DNA from 3 places in the Desulfosoma sp. genome. Region 2 is predicted to be linked to each of the others. Evidence: riboswitches for the same ligand, from Rfam matches in the RefSeq annotation. Region 2 holds a riboswitch; each other region holds the start of a gene.
The links. Region 2 has a riboswitch for cobalamin ahead of cobT (nicotinate-nucleotide--dimethylbenzimidazole phosphoribosyltransferase). Riboswitches for the same ligand answer to the same signal wherever they lie in the genome.
Positions count from the first base shown of each region.

Region 1: linked by a shared signal. The riboswitch ahead of ACUVSA_RS01290 (TonB-dependent receptor plug domain-containing protein) and the one ahead of cobT (nicotinate-nucleotide--dimethylbenzimidazole phosphoribosyltransferase) in region 2 are both predicted to bind cobalamin.
Region 3: linked by a shared signal. The riboswitch ahead of ACUVSA_RS10310 (radical SAM protein) and the one ahead of cobT (nicotinate-nucleotide--dimethylbenzimidazole phosphoribosyltransferase) in region 2 are both predicted to bind cobalamin.

Region 1 covers NZ_JBRAHS010000001.1:273,907-280,026, reverse strand. The annotation lists gene ACUVSA_RS01300 (ketopantoate reductase family protein) at 1-177, shown strand, start outside; gene panB (3-methyl-2-oxobutanoate hydroxymethyltransferase) at 155-1,006, shown strand; cobalamin riboswitch at 1,776-1,961, shown strand; gene ACUVSA_RS01290 (TonB-dependent receptor plug domain-containing protein) at 2,347-4,314, shown strand; gene ACUVSA_RS01285 (ABC transporter substrate-binding protein) at 4,607-5,464, shown strand; gene ACUVSA_RS01280 (FecCD family ABC transporter permease) at 5,487-6,120, shown strand, end outside.
Region 2 covers NZ_JBRAHS010000001.1:128,755-134,874, reverse strand. The annotation lists gene ACUVSA_RS00625 (ferredoxin) at 195-380, shown strand; gene ACUVSA_RS00620 (cytochrome c3 family protein) at 730-1,179, opposite strand; gene ACUVSA_RS00615 (DUF3303 domain-containing protein) at 1,368-1,643, shown strand; gene ACUVSA_RS00610 (hypothetical protein) at 1,770-1,916, shown strand; cobalamin riboswitch at 2,211-2,406, shown strand; gene cobT (nicotinate-nucleotide--dimethylbenzimidazole phosphoribosyltransferase) at 2,509-3,573, shown strand; gene ACUVSA_RS00600 (penicillin-binding protein activator) at 3,612-5,534, opposite strand; gene dnaK (molecular chaperone DnaK) at 5,708-6,120, opposite strand, start outside.
Region 3 covers NZ_JBRAHS010000014.1:24,535-30,654, reverse strand. The annotation lists gene ACUVSA_RS10325 (ATP-binding protein) at 1-90, shown strand, start outside; gene ACUVSA_RS10320 (ABC transporter substrate-binding protein) at 423-1,514, opposite strand; gene ACUVSA_RS10315 (TonB-dependent receptor) at 1,484-3,742, opposite strand; cobalamin riboswitch at 4,027-4,216, shown strand; gene ACUVSA_RS10310 (radical SAM protein) at 4,394-5,461, shown strand; gene cobN (cobaltochelatase subunit CobN) at 5,458-6,120, shown strand, end outside.

The DNA of each region.
Region 1 (6,120 bases), 150 kb from region 2:
AATCGTTCGTCTATGCGCCAAGACGTGGAAGCGCACAGACCTACGGAAATCGACGCCATCAACGGAGCCGTCGTGCGCTGTGCGCAGAAACACGGCTTGACCGCTCCTGTCAACTGGACCCTCACCCAACTGGTCAAAATCAAGGAGTCCACCTATGGCCACAGAACAGAAGCGTGATGAGCAATCTATGAAACCTGCACCCCGAGTCACTGTTCCAGCGGTCATGGGGGCCAAAGGCCGGCGCAAGCTGACCATGCTCACCGCCTATGACTACTGCACGGCTCGGTGGGTGGATCGCGCGGGGGTGGACATGATCCTTGTGGGTGATTCTTTGGCCATGGTCATGCTGGGCCATGAGGACACGCTTTCGGTGACCATGGAGGAGATGCTGCACCATACGCGCGCGGTGGCTCGTGGTACGCAGCGAGCCTTGGTCATCGGAGACATGCCTTTCCTGTCATACCAGGTCAGTGTTGCCCAGGCTGTGGAAAACGCCGGGCGTTTTCTCAAAGAAGGGCGGGCTCAGGCTGTCAAGCTGGAAGGCGGGGCCTCGGTGTTGCAGCAGGTGCGCGCCATTGTGGAAGCAGGTATTCCGGTTCAGGGACATCTGGGCTTGACCCCACAGAGCATCGCGAAACTGGGCGGTTTCAAGGTGCAAGGAAAAGACCAGGAAGCGGTTAACAAACTTTTGGAGGACGCTCTGGCCCTCTCTGAAGCCGGCTGTTTCAGCCTGGTTCTGGAAGCCATTCCGGCATCCGTGGCCCAGCGCATCACGGAAGCAGTGCCCATTCCCACCATCGGGATCGGGGCCGGACGGGCCTGTGACGGCCAAGTTTTGGTGATTCACGATCTGGTGGGCCTTTTCGATCGGTTCGTTCCGCGTTTTGTGAAACAATACGACGCCCTGGGCCAGAGGATCATGGAGGCGGTCATCCGATACCGTGACGAGGTGGAAAAAGGGGTTTTTCCCGGCCCTGAGCACACTTTTGGTGCTATCCCGTCGTGATGGGTGTGACAGCAGAATTTCTTGCTGAATCCGCGGGCTTCTCGACAAAAAAACAAAGGCGGCCATGAGGCCGCCATCGCCCAGTGGAGAGAACGAGCTTCCAAGGCCTCGAAAACCCTTGTGCAGGGCATTATATTGCCTAAGCGGCACGAGGTGCCTATGGAATTGCGGCTGACTGCAGCATGCGCGCCCAATGACATGCCCTTCGGCATTCGGTGCGTCACCTTGAAGACCACCACAACCTGGTGACACCACAGCGCCTCCCTGATAAAGGGCTTTGAACGTGTAATGCTACGGTTTTGGCTGAGGGCTTTGGGGGGATGTCGTAGAATGCCTTGTCAGTTCTTGTCTCCGGATCGAGGTATTGCTTGTTCTTACTTTCAGTGGAGGGTCCCTTGGAAGGCTGTTCGAAAACACTTTCAGTGGGAGCGTTGTAAGCCGCGATGGCTGATCGCGCCTTGCAATGCTCCTACAACTTCAAGCCGAAAGGACGCGGCCAAGCCATTGTGAGACACGCTCCTGGGCGAGCGCGAACGTGCGGACCACCGGTTCCTTCAAATCCAATCGGATGAGCGAACCTCCGGCAATGAAAGGAAGGGCTCTTGGGTGTCCGGCAATGAGGAAACCTCGTTCGAATAGTCCGTTCGTTGAGCCACGCAGGGCGGCGCCAAGGCCACGAGAGAGACGTTGCTGGATATCCTCCTTCGAGCGCACCGTGGTTAAGGAGGTTCTGGTGGTTTTCCGCACTTGACACGCAGCGGGCTTCTTGATAACGAAACTCCGTCCAGGTGCTTTTCGGCTTAAAAGGGAATCCCGTGAAAATCGGGAGCGGGCCCGCCGCTGTGATCGGGAACGAAGGCTGCATTGAAGCCACTGCCTCGCGACTTAGGGTGGGAAGGCGCAGCTTGTAGGATGATCCGAGAGTCAGAAGACCTGCCTGGGCGACGCGCGCGTCCGTGCCCTCGGGCCAGCGGGGCATGACGGCCAAGAGTCCGCTCGGATGAAAAAGGGAGATCCCGGGTTTCTCAGAGACCCGGGTTTTTTTATGCCGCACCATGGGGTCGCGGGCCCCCTCATGGAAACCGACCAAAGCCTGGAAGGCTGTTCGAATCCGCCTCGAAGCGCCACGCGCACCGGCTGCGCTTTTGATCTGCTCTTTTCGGGGTGTTGGACGCCTTCCCAAACCGCGGAGGGGTGAATTCATGACTCCAAGACGTATGCACCACTTGGCAGGATCCCATTGGAGGATGTTCTGCATTCAAGCGGCAAATTTGTCCGGCCCGTTATCTGTGCAGACTAAAGAGCCCGTTTGGGGAGGAAGAAAGCCATCGTGGAGCGAGGTGTTTGGGGCGGTCGCCTTATTCGTGTGCTGGGTTCTAGCCATTCCCGGGCTGGCGGCGGAACAGCCCCTGTGGAGGGCGCACGATGTGGTGGTGACGGCGACTCGAACGGCCGTGCCGCAACAAAGTCTAGGGATTTCTTCCGTCGTCCTCACGGAAGAAGACATTCGCGCGCGCCGGGCTTCCGATGTAGCGGAGCTTCTACGCGATGTGGCCGGATTTCAGCCCGTTCGATATGGGTCTCGGGGATCGCAGACGGTGGTCTTTCCTCGAGGCGGTGAGCCCAACTATACCCTTGTGCTCATCGACGGAGTCAAGGTGAACCTGGGCGGCGGCGATTTTTATTGGGAAAACCTGACCACGGACAATATCGAGCGCATAGAAATCGTTCGTGGGCCGCAAAGCGCCCTTTATGGCTCCGATGCCATTGGCGGCGTCATTCAGATTTTCACCAAGTCAGGCTATGGCCCGGCCTCGGTGGAGCTTTCCACGGCCCATGGTCTTCGATCGGATCGCGGACGTTACATGGGGGAACATAGCGTGCGAGTCTCGGGCGGTACCGACCGTTTCGGGTATTCAGCCGCCTACGGCCGAATCGACGATGGTGGAATACTGCGCATCAATAACGATTATTGGAACAATACCGCCAGCACACGTTTGGACTTCTTTCCCAAGGACAATTGGGAGCTGTCCTTCACGGGCCGACTCACTGATGCCAGGTATGAATATCCTACAGAAAGTTCCGGCGACAGGTACAGTCCTTTGGATCCGGATCAAACCCAAAGGGAGCAGGACGCTGTCATAGGTGTTTCTGCCAAGGTGCAGAGCACGGCGTGGTGGGAAAATGTCGTGAGTGTGGGCTATCATAATAATCGGCGCCGCAATTTGGACCCCTACAACGAGGCGACCGATTATGCCGATTCTTTCGGACGGTATAATGAGGCACGTGCCACCTTGGACTATCACGCCAATCTGACCTGGCAGCCCGCAGCGCGTTTTACCTCGGTTTTGACTGTAGGATATGAACGGGATGAGGAAAGCTACAGGCAAGAGACCTTTTATTTCGATGCCACGAAACTGAGTGCGGATCGCTCCAATAATGCCGTCTATGTTCAGGATCAGGTGACGCTTTTTGAACGCCTGCACGTGGTGGGCGGCTTTCGTGTAGAAGACAACAGCGCCTACGGCACCGAGGTGACGCCTCGAGGAGCGGCAGCTTTGGAGATCAAGGAGACGGGGACGACGCTGCGGATGGCGGCGGCCAAAGGCATCAAGGAACCCACGTTTTATGAAAACTTCGCCAATGATTCCTGGACGTTGGGAAACCCTGACTTGGACCCCGAAAAGGCCACATCTTGGGAGGTGGGGGTTTCGCAGCGCCTGGGAGGGCGGCTGCAGGCCTTCGCCACCTATTTCGAAAATCATTACAAGGACCTCATTGCCTACGTGCCCACACCTTTTCCCGCACCCCCGGAAAGGACGCCGAACTTTTTCAACATTCAAGCGGCGAAAACCCGTGGTGTGGAATGGGGACTGGAAAGTCGCGCTTGGGATAACCTCATGGCCGGGGTCAGTATGACCTTTCTGGACACGGAAGTCACAGACGACGGAGGGATAGATTCCATTGCCTTTCAGGAAGGCAAAAAGCTTTTGCGACGTCCTCAAGTGGGCGCTTCCGGGTGGGTGGACTACCGCTGGAAAAACCTACGGTGCCGCTTCCTCGGCCATTACGTGGGAAGTCGGGATGATGCAGACTACAGGGATTGGATGGCACCCAGGCGGGTCACTTTGGACGACTATTTCATCCTGGATGCCATTCTTTCCTACGCAGTGACGGCGCACGCCCCCTTGAAAGACCTCGAGATTTTCCTCAAGGGAACAAATATTTTGGATACCGACTATGAGCAGGTTTTCGGATATTCCACGCCGGGTGCGGCGTTTATGCTGGGAGCGTCGATGAAATTTTAGAAGCCCCATGAGGCGGGGCTGTTACTGGAGCCTGTTCGCAACAACACCTTCAGTAGGAGCGCCGCAAGTTGCGGTTCCTTCTCGCGCCTTGCGGCGCTCCTCCAGCCTCACGCCGAAATGAAGTGGCCGAACCATGGTCGAACAGGCTCTTGGCAGGCAATTCATTTTCGGACGGGCATGAAGCACCGGAGGGCAAACGGTTACAAGAATCCTTGAGTCGTCGCCTTCGCAGAGACTGCATTTTATGGGTAATGGATGCATCAAGGGGATATTGAGGGGAATTCTTTGGGCCGTGGTTGTAGCGGCTTCTTCAGCACAGGCTCGCGAGGTGGTGGATCTTGTGGGCCGAAGGCTCCGTGTTCCCGATGTTCCCCAAAGGGTGGTGACTTTGGCGCCGAGTCTGACGGAGATGGTTTTTGCCTTAGGATCCGGCCATCGAGTGGTCGGAGTGAGTCAGTACAGCAATTATCCTGCCGAGGTGCAGGCTCTCACGAAAGTCGGGTCTTACGTGCACCCGGATGTGGAAAAAATTGTGGCTTTGAAGCCCGATCTGGTTCTTGCCATCAAGGACGGAAATCCCAGGGAAGTGGTGGAAAAGCTGGAACAAGTCGGCATTCCTGTCTACGCCGTGAACCCTAAGACGCTCCGCCAAGTGATGGAAACCCTTCTCGCCCTTGGGAATGTGCTGCACGCTCAAGAAAGAGCTGAGGCTCTGGTGGCTGACATGGCGCGGCGACTTCAGTCTGTAGACGATGCCATAAAGAATGTCACTTACAGACCGGGGGTTTTTTTTCAAATCGGTGTGTCCCCCATTGTTTCCGTGGGAACGGAGACCTTTGCCCACGAGCTCATTGTTCGAGCGGGGGGACGAAACGTGGCCGAAGGTCCCGATCCGTACCCACGGTTCACTTTGGAACAGGTCATGACACTTAGACCGGACACAATCATTGTCTCATCCATGGAACGCGCGCAGATCTTTGACCAGGTTCGGGAACAGTGGCTTCGGTGGTCGGGGATTCCGGCAGCTGCCGAGCACCGCGTTTATTTGGTGCCGTCCGATCTCTTCGACCGACCTGGTCCTCGATTGGTGGACGGCTTGGAGCTGTTGGTGAGGATGCTGCATCCGGAACTCTCCAATGGTCGTCGATAAAGAGCTTCATGTGGCCAATGACATGCACCGACCGATCACGATGGCCCGCATTCTTGCGGTGACCCTCAGCTGTGTAGCAGGGCTAGCCGTAGCCGTGATTTTTGGTATGGCCGTAGGATCTTCGGGTACGGATTTCGGCGCGCTTTTTCGTTCCCTAAAAGGTCAAGGCGCCGTGGATGCCACCACGTGGACCATCTTTTGGCAATTGCGCTGGCCGAGGGTTTTACTGGCCATGGAAACGGGGGCGGCCTTGGCTTTAGGAGGGCTGGTGTTTCAGGCGTTGTTGCGAAACCCGTTGGCGGAACCTTACATTTTGGGCACATCGGGAGGAGCGGCTGTAGGTGCCATTGTGGGCATTCTGGTGGGCTTGTCCCTCTTTCCCGGCGTGAGCGCGGCGGCCTTTGGATCCAGCGCCCTGTCCGTGACCCTGGTGTTGATTCTGGCTTCCAGTCGCGGTGGGCTTCGCCGGGATGCCTTGATTCTTGCCGGGGTCATGGTCAATGCCTTTTGTGGGGCCCTGATTCTCTTTTTTATTTCCACCACTCAAGATGCACGCCTGCATACCATCCTGTTCTGGCTCATGGGAGATCTCTCCCGAGCTGAGATATCCACAGTTTATCGTCTGGGTGGGGTTCTCGCCGCCTGTTCGACGATTC
Region 2 (6,120 bases):
TCCGGCGGGCTTATTTGGTCCCTGGGCATGAGAAAACAAGCACGAATGGTTGCGCCTGCTTCAAGGCGCACCTTTTTTCTTGACTTTGCCCTAGGCAGTCAGTAAAGGCCTTGGCGGCATGAGCCAAGCGAGATGGACGGGTCTTTGGCCTGTCGGTTACATTCCACAAGATCACATGAGGAGGATGACGAGCGATGTTTAAAGTGACTGTAGATAAGAGCAAATGCACTGGTGACGGCGAGTGCGTGGATGTGTGCCCCGTGGACGTCTACGAACTCGTGGATGGTAAGGCCGAGCCCGTCAATGAAGACGAATGCCTCGGCTGTGAAAGCTGCGTGGAAGTTTGCGAAAACGACGCCATTACGGTGGAAGAAGTCTAAGGCGCCGCTGATTTCTTCTCCAGATTGTGTCCGAGAACGGGTTCAAGGGGTTTTTCGGCTAAGGGTCAAAATCCTTTGCTGCCCGTACCCTTGAAGGGGGGGGCTGGACCTTCGGCATAAAGCGAGATCGGAGCAGCGAGGCGCGATGGCCGTTTCGGTGGCTTTATCCTTTCCTCCTAAAGCGTTCTGAAGCAGGCTCAAGTTCAAAGACCCGGGAGATGAAGCATCTCTCGGGTTTTTTTCTTTGGCTACGACCTGCGGCTGCCAGGGTAGATTCCGACAGAAAACCCTCCCCCCGTAAAGGGTCGGCGGAGAGGGTTAGGCGTCACATGTCGCCGGAAAGGCTTTCCTAGCTTTGCCCTTCCTTTTTGGGATGACACTGCACGCACGTGGTCGGAGCGGCGGTTTGAGGATTCTGAGCTTTCAGCTTCTTGTGGCACTCCTGGCAATTGGTGTGCATGGCCAGTTTCAAGTTCAGCTTTTGTTGTTCCGGAGGCAGCTTCTTTTCGCCTTCAATGGTCGGCTCGTTGTGGCACTCCTGGCACTTCTGTACAGGATCTCCCTGCTTCCACACGTTCTTGCCGCCCTCGTATTTGTGATGGCACTCGGTACACGCGATCTTATACTCTTCGGCGTGCTTCTTGTGCGTGAACTGCACATTGGCTTTGGTGTGGCTGGGCCACAGGGTTGAGTTCATGGTGATGACATCCGGGGCATCTGCCGCCACGGCAATGAGGGCTCCCACAAACAGAGCCGCTGCGATGCAAACCGACGGGACGAACCAATGCTTACCTCTCACCGTGTCACCTCCTTTCTGTTATGCAGGTTGAGATTGTGATTCCATTCACGGCAGCCGTTGTAGTGAGCTGGTCTTGAAAGTGTCAAGGCTTTTCGGGCGCGAAATCGTCCCTTGACAGACGATGAACGCCTTGGAGTATAAAGATCGAAAAGGTTGACAGGGCGGGAGCTCACACAAGGAGGCGCGTTATGCTGTTTATGGCCATCTTCAGCTACACTCCGGAAGATCGCGACCGCGTCATCGAGCGCACGGAACAGCTTCCCGAAGTGCCGGGAACGGCCCTGAAGGGGGAATGGTTCGATGTGACGGGGCATCGCGTGTTTCGGCTTTTCGAAGCCGAAGACGAAGCGCACCTGGCGGCTGCGGTCTTTCAGTGGACCGATTTGGGGGTTGCAGAGGTGGTGCCCGTGATGGAGACAAAAAAGGCACTGAAGCTCCTGCGCCGAACATCTAAGAAAGCTTGAGAGCGGGGCCGAACATGCGGCCCGAGGGTTCCGGCGCTCGCGTGGACGATATGCAGGCCCTTGTTCTTGAAGGGGCGGGTTTTTGGCCGTCCCCGATCGCGCAGACCTGCAGGGGCTGATCCCACTATGGGGATTGGGGATCGAAGCGCGGGCATGGAAAAGGACACCCTGCGGCGCTTGCGCCATTTGGCGGAGCGCTGGGAAGCGGTCCTTCTTCTGGGACAATGGAACCCGCAGGAAGGCCAAGAAAAGCCATTCGTGGTCATGCTCTGAGAGTTTGTGCCTGCGGGCAACGTGCGGGAGGGGCGCCATGGGCGAAAGAGGACAGGGCCGTGCGGGATCGTTGCGGAATAAAGCCTGAGCTTTTTTAGACAGGCAGGCATAGCGGCTAGGGGAGGCTGCTGGAGCCGCGCATGTTGCGTCATGGCATCGGACGGATGGGGGTCCGCCTGAACAAATGAAGTTGATGCAGGTAGGAAAAACCTGCTTGAAAAATGGTGCGTGGGCGAGACTTGACCTGAAGAAGCAAGAAAGGAGCGACAGCAACCGTCGTTTACGAAGCTATCATTGGGTGCGGTCCGGGGTGGTGCCCTGAAGAGCATGCGGGGAGAATAGGGAAGGCGGTGCAAAGCCGCTACGCTGGGCCGGCGCTGTAAGCGGGGATGCCTTCGGAGCAGAGCCACTGTTTCCGCGTGGGAAATGGGAAGGCCCGAAGAGGCAAGGGATCCGCGAGTCAGAAGACCTGCCACCCGGACGTTGAGCGGACCGAAAGTTGACCCGTGCCTAGGGTGAGCCTTCGAGGTCGTGGGACCACGAAGGCTTTTTTGTTGGGAAAGCATTAAACCACGAGAGGAGCGTCATGTTCATGGAGAAAGAGCTTCAAAGCCTTCTTGAGAGCATTGAGCCGGTGGATTCCCATTGGGAAAAGCTTGCCTGGGAAAGACTTCGATCGCAAATCCGCCCGAGAGGCTCTTTGGGGCGGCTGGAAGAGATGGCCGCTCGACTGGGGGCCATTTGCAAGAGTTTAACGCCCAATGTGAGCCGAAAAATCATTTTCACCATGGCCGGAGATCACGGTGTGGCTGAAGAGGGTGTCAGCGCGTACCCGCAGGAAGTTACAGCTCAGATGGTTTGGAGTTTTCTCAATGGCTGGGCGTCGATCAATGTCCTGGCAGACCATGTGGGAGCTGAGGTGCGCGTGGTGGATTTCGGCGTGGCGGCCGATCTTCCGGAGGACTGGGCCGTCATTCGGCGAAAGATCGGCAAAGGGACCCGCAACATGACCCAAGGGGCGGCCATGGAGCGGCACGAGGCCGTCCGTGGCCTTGTAGAAGGGGCTCACCTTGTGATGGCTGCCGTTCAGGAGGAAGGCTTTCAACTTGTGGGGACAGGAGACATGGGCATCGCGAACACGACACCGTCCACGGCCATTGTGGCGGCCTTGAGCACCAAGCCAGTTAAGGACCTTACGGGCCGAGGGACCGGCATTGACGATGCCGCCTGGTGCCGCAAGGTGCGGGCCGTGGAAAAGGCTTTGGCCGTCAACCGCCCGAATCCCACAGATCCGGTGGATGTTCTGGCGAAAGTGGGTGGCTACGAAATCGCCGGGCTTGCCGGAGCGGTTCTTGGAGCCGCGGCCGTGCGTGTGCCCGTGGTCTGCGATGGCTTCATTGCTACGGCAGGAGCTTTGATTGCCTGCCAGCTGGCTCCTTTCGCCAAGGATTACCTTTTCGTCTCACACCGCAGTCAGGAAGTGGGCCACCAAGCCATGATCGAGCTTTTGGAACGCCCCCCCCTGTTGGACCTGTCCATGCGACTGGGAGAAGGCACGGGGGCGGCCTTGGCCATGAGCCTGGTGGAAGCTTCGGCACGCGTCCTTCGGGATATCAAGACCTTTGAAGAAGCCGGCGTCACGGACACCGGCCATTGAAGCGGCCACGGCGACATGGAGTGTGGTGTGGTCATGGCCTATTGGTCCACCCGCACCACCGCCCCGCCCTTGATTTGAAGAATGGGATACTGGCGTTCCATGTGGCCGTCCGGAGCGAACCGAACAGGGCCGAGAGGTCCCGTGGGCAGTTCCACTCGAAGGAGCCATTGTCGAAAGCGCAGGCGATCGACCTGGCCCTCTTTGAGCGTTTGTTCTCGAGCCTGGAGTGCCAGCAAGGTTGCCGTGTAGCCTTGAGCGGCCAAAAAGTCGGGTTCTTCTCCGTATGTTTCCCGATAGTCTCGTGTAAAGGCGTCCTGAAAGGAATCCCCCATGCGGGAAGTCTCGTGCTGGAAGGCTGATGGAAACAGAGCGCCTTCCAGATAAACGCCGCCGGCGGACAGCAGGGACTTTTCTTCCCAAAGATTTGTGCCCAGAAGCGTCACGCCTACCACGTTGTAATAAGGCAGCTGCGGAGCGATCAGGGCAATGGTTTCGGCGGCGTCGGGAATGAAGAGAGCATCCAAGGGTGTGTCGGAAACCTCGGCTCCGGATCCCTTTGGCACGTGGTGCGCGAGAGTGTGAATGGGACCTTTGAAATCGGTCATGCCCGGAGTGTAGGGCGTATCCACCACGACTTTTCCGTCAAGCTCTTGAACCGTGCGGAGAAAGATCTCTCTCAGAGCGCGGCCGTAGGGTTCCTCCGGGTAAAGCACGCCGAAGTTTTGAAACCCTAGAGCGTTTCGACAATAGGTGAGCAGCGCCGCGATCATGTCCTGGTGATCCAAGAAGGCGTGCAAAAGAAAAGGGGTTTGGGAGGTGACGCGGCGTTTTTCCGTGAAGCTGATCACAGGAATTCCTCTTTCATTGACCGCGGCAAGAATCGCTTCGACACTCTTCGGACTCAACGGCCCCAACACGGCCAGAACACGCTCCTCCTGCACCAGGTGGCTTAGGGCGCTCACCGCGACGTTCGGGTTGGCTTGAGTGTCCGCCAGAACCAATCGAGCCGGAGTTCCTCGAAAGAGCTTTTCCCAGTGCCGCAGAGCCAGGGCCACACCTTTGACCAACCGCCGGCCGTGGGCGCTGTGCGGCCCGCTCAAAGGAACCATACACCCCAATTTGTCAGGATCCGCCTGAGGTAAAGGTCCCATGACTCCTCGCAGTTCTTCTTCAATGCTGCGGGCTATGGGATGTTGTGGATACTGGGCCATCAGCTTGAGCAACGCGTCGCGACGCCCTTCCGGAGGCGCCAGCTGCATGCGACGGTAGAGCAAAAAGGGCACCAAGCGTTCCGCTCCATAGGTGTGCAGAGCCCGTTCCACGGTGGGGCCGTCCAAGGTCAAGATCAGGGAAGAGGCTTCCTGGTCGAGCAGTCTCTGATCTTCAATGGCAGGTTGTGCGGCGTAGCCTTTGTCGAGCCAGAAAACGGCGGCGTCCACATGGCCGGCGTCTCGATTCAGGCCCACCAAGAGGCGAATCAGTCTCTGTCTCCATGCGGGTTGTGGCGCCGTGGCCTCCCACAAGGCCTGGGCTTCTTCAATGAGTCTCTTGCGGTTTTCGCCCTCAGACCACCGGGCTTCAAGAAGCCCGATGCGGGCCGTGACGGCCTCCCGCCATTGGGGAAATTCCTTAAGGGCGGCTTCGTAAGTCTGGCGCGCCGCCTTGGGATTCTGGGCTTGAAGCCAGATGTCGCCTTGAGCCGTAAGGGCTGCGGGGGCAATGGCATTGGAAGGGAAAAAGGTTGCGATGCGTTGGAAAGCGGCCAGGGCCGCATCCAAGCGCCCGGCATTTCGTAGGGCCACGGCTTCTTTCCACAGGGCCTGGGCTTCCGCCGGGGGCGGTTGATGAAAGACGGCTTCGGGAATTTGGACGCGCACCTGTTGTCGAGGGGCGCAGCTCAGCACAAAAGTGGAAAGCACAAACATGCAGGCGAGGAAGCGTGACGCGTGTGTGGCGGTCATGGTCCACCTTCATGTGAAGAGATGGTGCAAGGGGAAATGGCGAAAAATCCCTGCGACGCTCTGAACTCTGAATAACACAAGGGGCACGCGGTCTTCACGTGCCCCTTGTGCCGTTGGCTCTCTATCAAAATTCGGCCGGTAGCACAAGAGCCTACCCGGCCCCGCGAGTCCTCTTACTTGTCCTTGACCTCTTCAAAATCGGCGTCCACCACGTCGTCGTCGGCCTTGCGACCTGAAGCGGAAGAACCTGCGGCGGCTTCCTGCGAGCCTGCCTGGCCTTGCTGCTCAGCCGTTCTTTTGTACATTTCTTCGGCAAGCTTATGGGAAACCTGCGTCAGCTGCTCCATTTCCTTTTCGATGGCGCGTTTGTCGTCGCCTTCCATGGCCTTGCGAAGCTTTTCGATCTGGGTGTCTATTTGGCTGCGTGTGGCCGCATCCACCTTGTCGCCCAAATCCTTCAGCGTTTTTTCGGTGCTGTAGATCAGGGCATCGGCTTGGTTGCGCGTATCCACCAATTCGCGACGCCTTCTGTCTTCTTCGGCGTGCATCTCGGCTTCCTTGACCAGCTTTTCGATTTCTTCCTGGG
Region 3 (6,120 bases), on a different contig from region 2:
CTTCCTCACCGGCTTCGCCGCCGTCCTTTCATGGACATTATGGAAAGCAGCTCAGAAGTTCAGCGGGGCATTACGGGTACCAAAGGCTAGAAACGACAGCCATTGGAATTGCGCGTGCCTCTTCGGGCGGCCCGGCGTGAAAACCCTTCCATAAAGCCTGTCCAAGAATGGGTTTCCACGGCTGTTCGGCTCGGCGAGGAAGAGCACAGCACCATAGTGACCCCAAACCGGGCCGGGCCGGCAACACGAATTTTGGTCTTGATTCATAGGGCCCGTACAGCACGGCGCAACAATAAATCGCGGCTTGCGCCGCTCCAACAAAAGGCATTTTCGTGCACCCTTTGTTCATGAGAAGCCGTCACGCGGGGCGCGCCGTGAGACGACGGTGATGATTCAAGAGCCAGAGGCCGCAAATTTTCTCGTCACCGCTCAGCAGGGCTTAAACGATGGTTCAAATTAAGATCTCCCAAGGACCTATAGGAAATGCCATAGTAATTTTGATGGAAGGCGTCGATCTCTGCGTCCAGATCCAGGTCGGCGAACATCTCGGGATAGGTTTTTTGGGCCATCCAAAGGGCGGCAAGCGCTAACCGAGGAGACCAGGCCGACCATTTGGGAAGCTTGTAGACGCGGTTTTGACGCACCGCCTCCACATGCTGCCATAAGGGACTGCCGAGAATCTCCTCCTCTCCATATCTGGCATGACCCCAAATAAAAACCACATCGGGTTTCCAGCCAAGGATACGTTCGAGAGGCACATCGACGGTCCTTTGTTTTAGGGACGACGCAGGGTTATCAGCCCCTATCAAGGCGATGACCTCGTTCATAAGGCCCAGGCCGCCCACGACCGTCGTGGGATTTCCATACACATAGACGACTTTACGCCTGGCGCCGGGCGGAATGCGGTCCGTCCGCTCCCGCACCCGACGCAACAAACGCTCCATCCCCGAGAGAACCTCAGCAGCCCTTTGCTCGACACCGAAAAGCCTACCGTGAAGGCGAATCATTTCGAAAAGTTCCTCGAGGCTGTCCGGATAAACGGCAATGATGGGAATGCCCTTTTTCTCGAGAAAATCAATGCCCTTGATTTGCGTGGCCCAGGTCACGACGAGATCGGGGCGTAGCGCCAACATGGTTTCCACATTCATGTCGGCGGCCGTCCCCACGTGCGGGCGCCGCCATTCCGGATGGTTTTCCACGAGGGCGCGGTAGACTTCGCATTCTTGCTCCGCCCAACGAGACACACCGACAATCCGGTCCCAGAGCCTCAAAACCGGAATGAGCTCGTACGTAACGGTCAAGACAGCTCGGGAGACAGGAACGTGGATTTTCACTGTTCGCTGGAATTTATCTGTATACGTTAAAAAACTCTGCTGCCCGTGCCCTATGCCGGGGCTCAACAGCCAGGCTGCGGCCCACAAGACGAGAAAAATGTTTTGACTTCGACACGCCCAAAGCACAGAAAACCTTTCCGAAAAAATCACTAAAATTTTACAGACAACTCTGCGAACCACGAACGGCCTGGCGCCTTGTAATAGCTGTAATAGTCTTCATCAAAGAGGTTGTCCACCAACAGGGACACTTTGGCCCAAGGTTTCACCTGGTATGAAACGGCCACATTGGTGATCCAGTAGGGATCGTAGGAGCCGTACACGTTGTCTTTGCGATCGGCATTGGTATCATCATTGTAACGTTTTCCTACATAATGCTCTTCAATGGAGAAAGTCAAAGGACCTTTAGCGACGCGAGCTCCCAAATTGGTCATCCAGAGCGGCATTTGGGTGAGGCGCTTGCCTTCGGTTGCCGGTTTGGCTTTGTTCTGGGTCACCTCAGAATCCGTATAGGTCACGTTGCCAAAGAACGTGAGCCATTCAAAAAGACGCTGTTCAAGCCCCGCTTCGACTCCACGAGATTCGGCTTTACCGACATTGGCAAGTTCTTGGTAGGTCGAGCTCACCGTCTGTCGGTAGATGAAATCTTTCATGTAGTTCTCAAAATAGGTGACAGAGCCTTTGGCGTTTTTCCAGAGTCTCTGTTCAATGGACAAATCCCAGGAAACCGTTGTTTCCGGCTTTAATGAGGGGTTTCCCGCGTAGGTGACACCCGATGAGGAGGTCCATGTGCGGTAAAGCTCGTAGGGTGTGGGCGGTCGAAAGGCTTTGCCCACGGAAGTGCGAAGGGTCGTGCCGTCTGTCGGTTTATAGACGAGGGCGGCTTTTGGACTTAGGGACGAATGGGAGCGTTCACGATAGGCTTTGGGGTAACCCGGCTTTGGAGTCCATTTATTGGTGTCGTAGTCGACCACGAAACCGTCAAAGGTTTTCCACCAATCCTGGCGGAGGCCCAGATAGGCGGTCACGTTCTCGAGAATGGATATCTCATCTTGAACATACAAACCCCAGAAACGATCTTTTCCTTCGGATTGGTAGCGAAGATTTGTGGTGGAATCTTCGTCACGCCAATCCGTCAGGTTTTTTTCTTTGGTGTTGGACTTTCCGGTCTTGAAGGTCTCGCCCAAGGTTACAGTATGACGACCCCAAAAGGAGCCGCCCGCGATGGAATTAAGGGGAACGGTGAGCTGAAGTTCTTGGGTGAGTGATTCCTGAGGCGTATTGCTGACGTATCCAGGACCGCCAAAGCGTGTGGCTCCTGAAATGGTCGTCACGTACCAGTCTTCATACACCTTCAAGTACGCTACTTTACCCGTGATCTTCAGATCCATGAAGTCTTGGGTCTCAAAGTCGACGCTATAGAGTCCTTGAGCACGCCCCCCGCCTCCAGGAAGAAACCCGGATTCAGATAAACCCTTATAGGACCAGACAGGATTTCCTGACTCATCGCGAAGGAAGGTATGAGGATCATCGTAGTCGTATTCATACCGGTTGTACATGAATGTCATGCCCAATTGTGTTTTCGGTGTCAAAAAGTAAGCCGCTTTGGCCGTAAAACCGTCATCCCACCATGTATTGTCTCCTTTATCGCCCACCAGGTAGGCTTTCTTGTCGTACCTGTCTGTGGTTTCCTTCCAACCGGACACCGACGCAGGCGGGGCTTTGGACGTGAGATTAAGATCCGTCGGATAGCCGTTGGTGTCCTGCCTACCGTAACTGAGGATGAAGCTGAATTTGTCCCACAGCTTATCGCCGTATGATAGGTACAGCCTGGAAAGGTCTTCCATGGCCTCTCCCCCTTGAAAACCGTTTCCATAGCCTGCTTTCACCCATATTTCCCGCTTCTCGGGCATCCTAGTTATGAAATTGACCACGCCGCCCATGGCATACCCGCCATACAAACTGGAAAAAGGACCTCGAACCACTTCGACGCGTTCCAATTCTTCCGGGTAAAATCCGCCGAATTTCACGTTGCCGGTGTACGGATTGTTGAGGGCAATACCGTCCACAAGCACCAGAGTTCGCTTTGGGTCAGGAATGCCGCGCAGACTGATGGAAGAAAGGGTATCCATCAAACCCTTGCCCCGTCGCACATAAACTCCAGGTAAATGACTCAGGGTTTGGTCGAAGGTTTTGGATCCCTTTGCTTCGATCTCCTGAGCCGTGACGACCGAAGCCGACGCTGGAACCTCAGCGGTCGCTTTTTCTGTCCGCGTTGCCGTGACAACGACCTCCTCAAGTACGTTCCAACTAGGTTCTTCAAGAGCCCAGAGGCGTGAGGCACCTAAGCCCAGAAAACCGCCAGCCAGGATCATGACCGCCAAAACAAAACCTTTTGTCAGCCCCATCATGAGACGCCTCCCTCTCGTACCCTTCGAAAAAAAAATGAAAAAGGCCACTGCACGAAGATGCCCTTCGCGCTGTGGCCTTCGCGACCACAATGAGCGTCCACGAGGTGGTTTTGAAATGCCTTTAATGTTAATGTACACAATCCGGTCGCAGGTTGTCAACCCAGTCGGACCACCTAAGTCACCCTGTTCCATCGCAGGCATTTTTGCCCAGCGCATAGGATTGCAAACACTGAGAGGCTTTTGTGGGAGAGTCATTTCGGCTTGACTCCGTTGAGGCCAATGGGCATAAAGAGGCTACCACAGGTGCCTTGAAGGGCCCAAAAGGGAAGCCGGTGCAAATCCGGCGCGGTCCCGCCGCTGTAACCGGGGACGAAACCTGATCAAACAGCCACTGGTGTTTCACGAAACGCCGGGAAGGTGCAGGGAGTAGAAGGATCCGGAAGTCAGAAGACCTGCCTGTGGTCGAAAGCTGTCGCCTCGGCGGCGACTGGGTGATGGCTGTCATGGGGAAACGCACCTCTTTTTCCCGTATGCCAATGGATGAAGAAAAATGGGTGCAATCCTTGGGTCCTTTTCAAGGTCCAAGGATTTTTTTTTGTCCATGGAGCTGCGTGAGGAGATGGTGGCTGCACACTTGCCTAAAGGCGCTTGATGTTTCCTACGGTTCGATACCTCATCCTTTGGCTGACCGAGGGCTGCAACCTTCGGTGCGCCTACTGTTACCGCCCTAACCAAGGGGCGCCCAAGGCCATGAGCCGCGAGGTGGTGGATCAGGCTCTGACATTGGCCGCACGCTCCGGTCGTTTTTTTCATGTTCAGATCAGCGGCGGCGAGCCCACGCTGGAGCCGGATTTGATTGCGTATACCGCTGAAGCGCTGCAGCGGAGAAGGCTTCCGGCCACATTGGCCGTTCAAACCAACGGGACTCGACTTACTTCGGAGTTAATCCATCTTTTTCGACGCTATGCGATTCAAGTGGGCATTAGTTTGGACGGCCCACCGCCGATACAAGAAAATCTTCGGGGCGGTGCGGCGAAGACGGTCGCTGGAATCCGACGTTTAGAAGCGGCGGGAGTTCCTTTTCGCATCACGGCTGTGGTCAGTGAAGCCTCTATAGGCACCCTGGATTTGTTGCCCCTTTTTGTGGGGACGTTTCGGTGGTGCCAGGGAATCGCCCTGGATCTGCTCACCGTCAAAGGGCATGCCCTTCAAGGCCATGTGGCGCCGCCTAAGCACCACAGCCTGCGTGTCGGTCTGCAAAGGTTTTATCGAAGCGTCCTCTTTGTAAACCAGCATCGCCATCAACCCTTGCGACTTCGAGAACTGGACAGACTCCGACGGGCAAAGGCATCGTCCAGCACATCCGTGTTTTGCCCAGCAGCCAAAGGAGAAAGTCTTGCCGTGCGACCAGACGGATCCGTCTTTCCCTGCGGCCAAACATGCGGCGAAAAGGATTGGGCTTGCGGCACCGTGTGGCACCCCGACACCACGCGTTTGCGGCGCCTCTGCGGCCTTGCTCAGCCCCGGGGGGCCGATTGTGCCACGTGTCACATTCGGCGGTTTTGCCCCGGGGAATGTCCCAGTCGATTGATCTATAACACAGCCCACCATGCGTCGCTGGTGTGCACCATGTATCAAACGCTTTGGGAACTATGGGAGAAGCCAAACGGCATTCCGGATGGCTCTAAGGCGCAAAGGGGGAAAGGAGGAGAGAAATGAGTGCCTTGAAAATAGTGTATTTTAGCGCCACCGCCGGGGAAATTCCCAGTTTGAGCCGTGCCGTGACGCGCTATCTAGCTCAAGGCGGCTTGGTGTCCGTGACAGCCCGCACGCGAAGCCAACTTTTTGACAACGCTCGCATTGAAGCCTTCGTGCAAGAGGCTTTAAAAGCCCACATGGTTCTCATCACCCTGCATGGAGGAAAAAACTCGTGCCCGGCGTTGGCGTCTCTTCTCGAGGCCATGCAAGAGCGCCGAGCTCAGGGCTTGACTAGGCCTTATTTACACATTCAGCCTATGGGCGGGGATGAAGAAGCGGTCCTCCTTGCGCACGAACATGCCGATGGGCTTGAAAACGGCGTCTGGAACACCATCAATAATTATATTCTTTTTGGAGGAGTGGAAAACTTTTTACACTTGCTTCATTTCATTCACGACGTCATTAATGGAACCGAATCGTCGGTCCTCCCTCCACGGAAAATCCCATCAGAAGGCATTTATCATCCCGACTTTCCCTACATCCCTTCTTTGGAAGAATATGTGTCCAGGAAAATTGATCCTCGAAAGCCTACTTTAGGTATCTGGTTTTACCAGACCTATTGGGTGAATGGCGACCTGACTTACATCGACGCGCTCATTAGAGAAGCGGAACACCAAGGC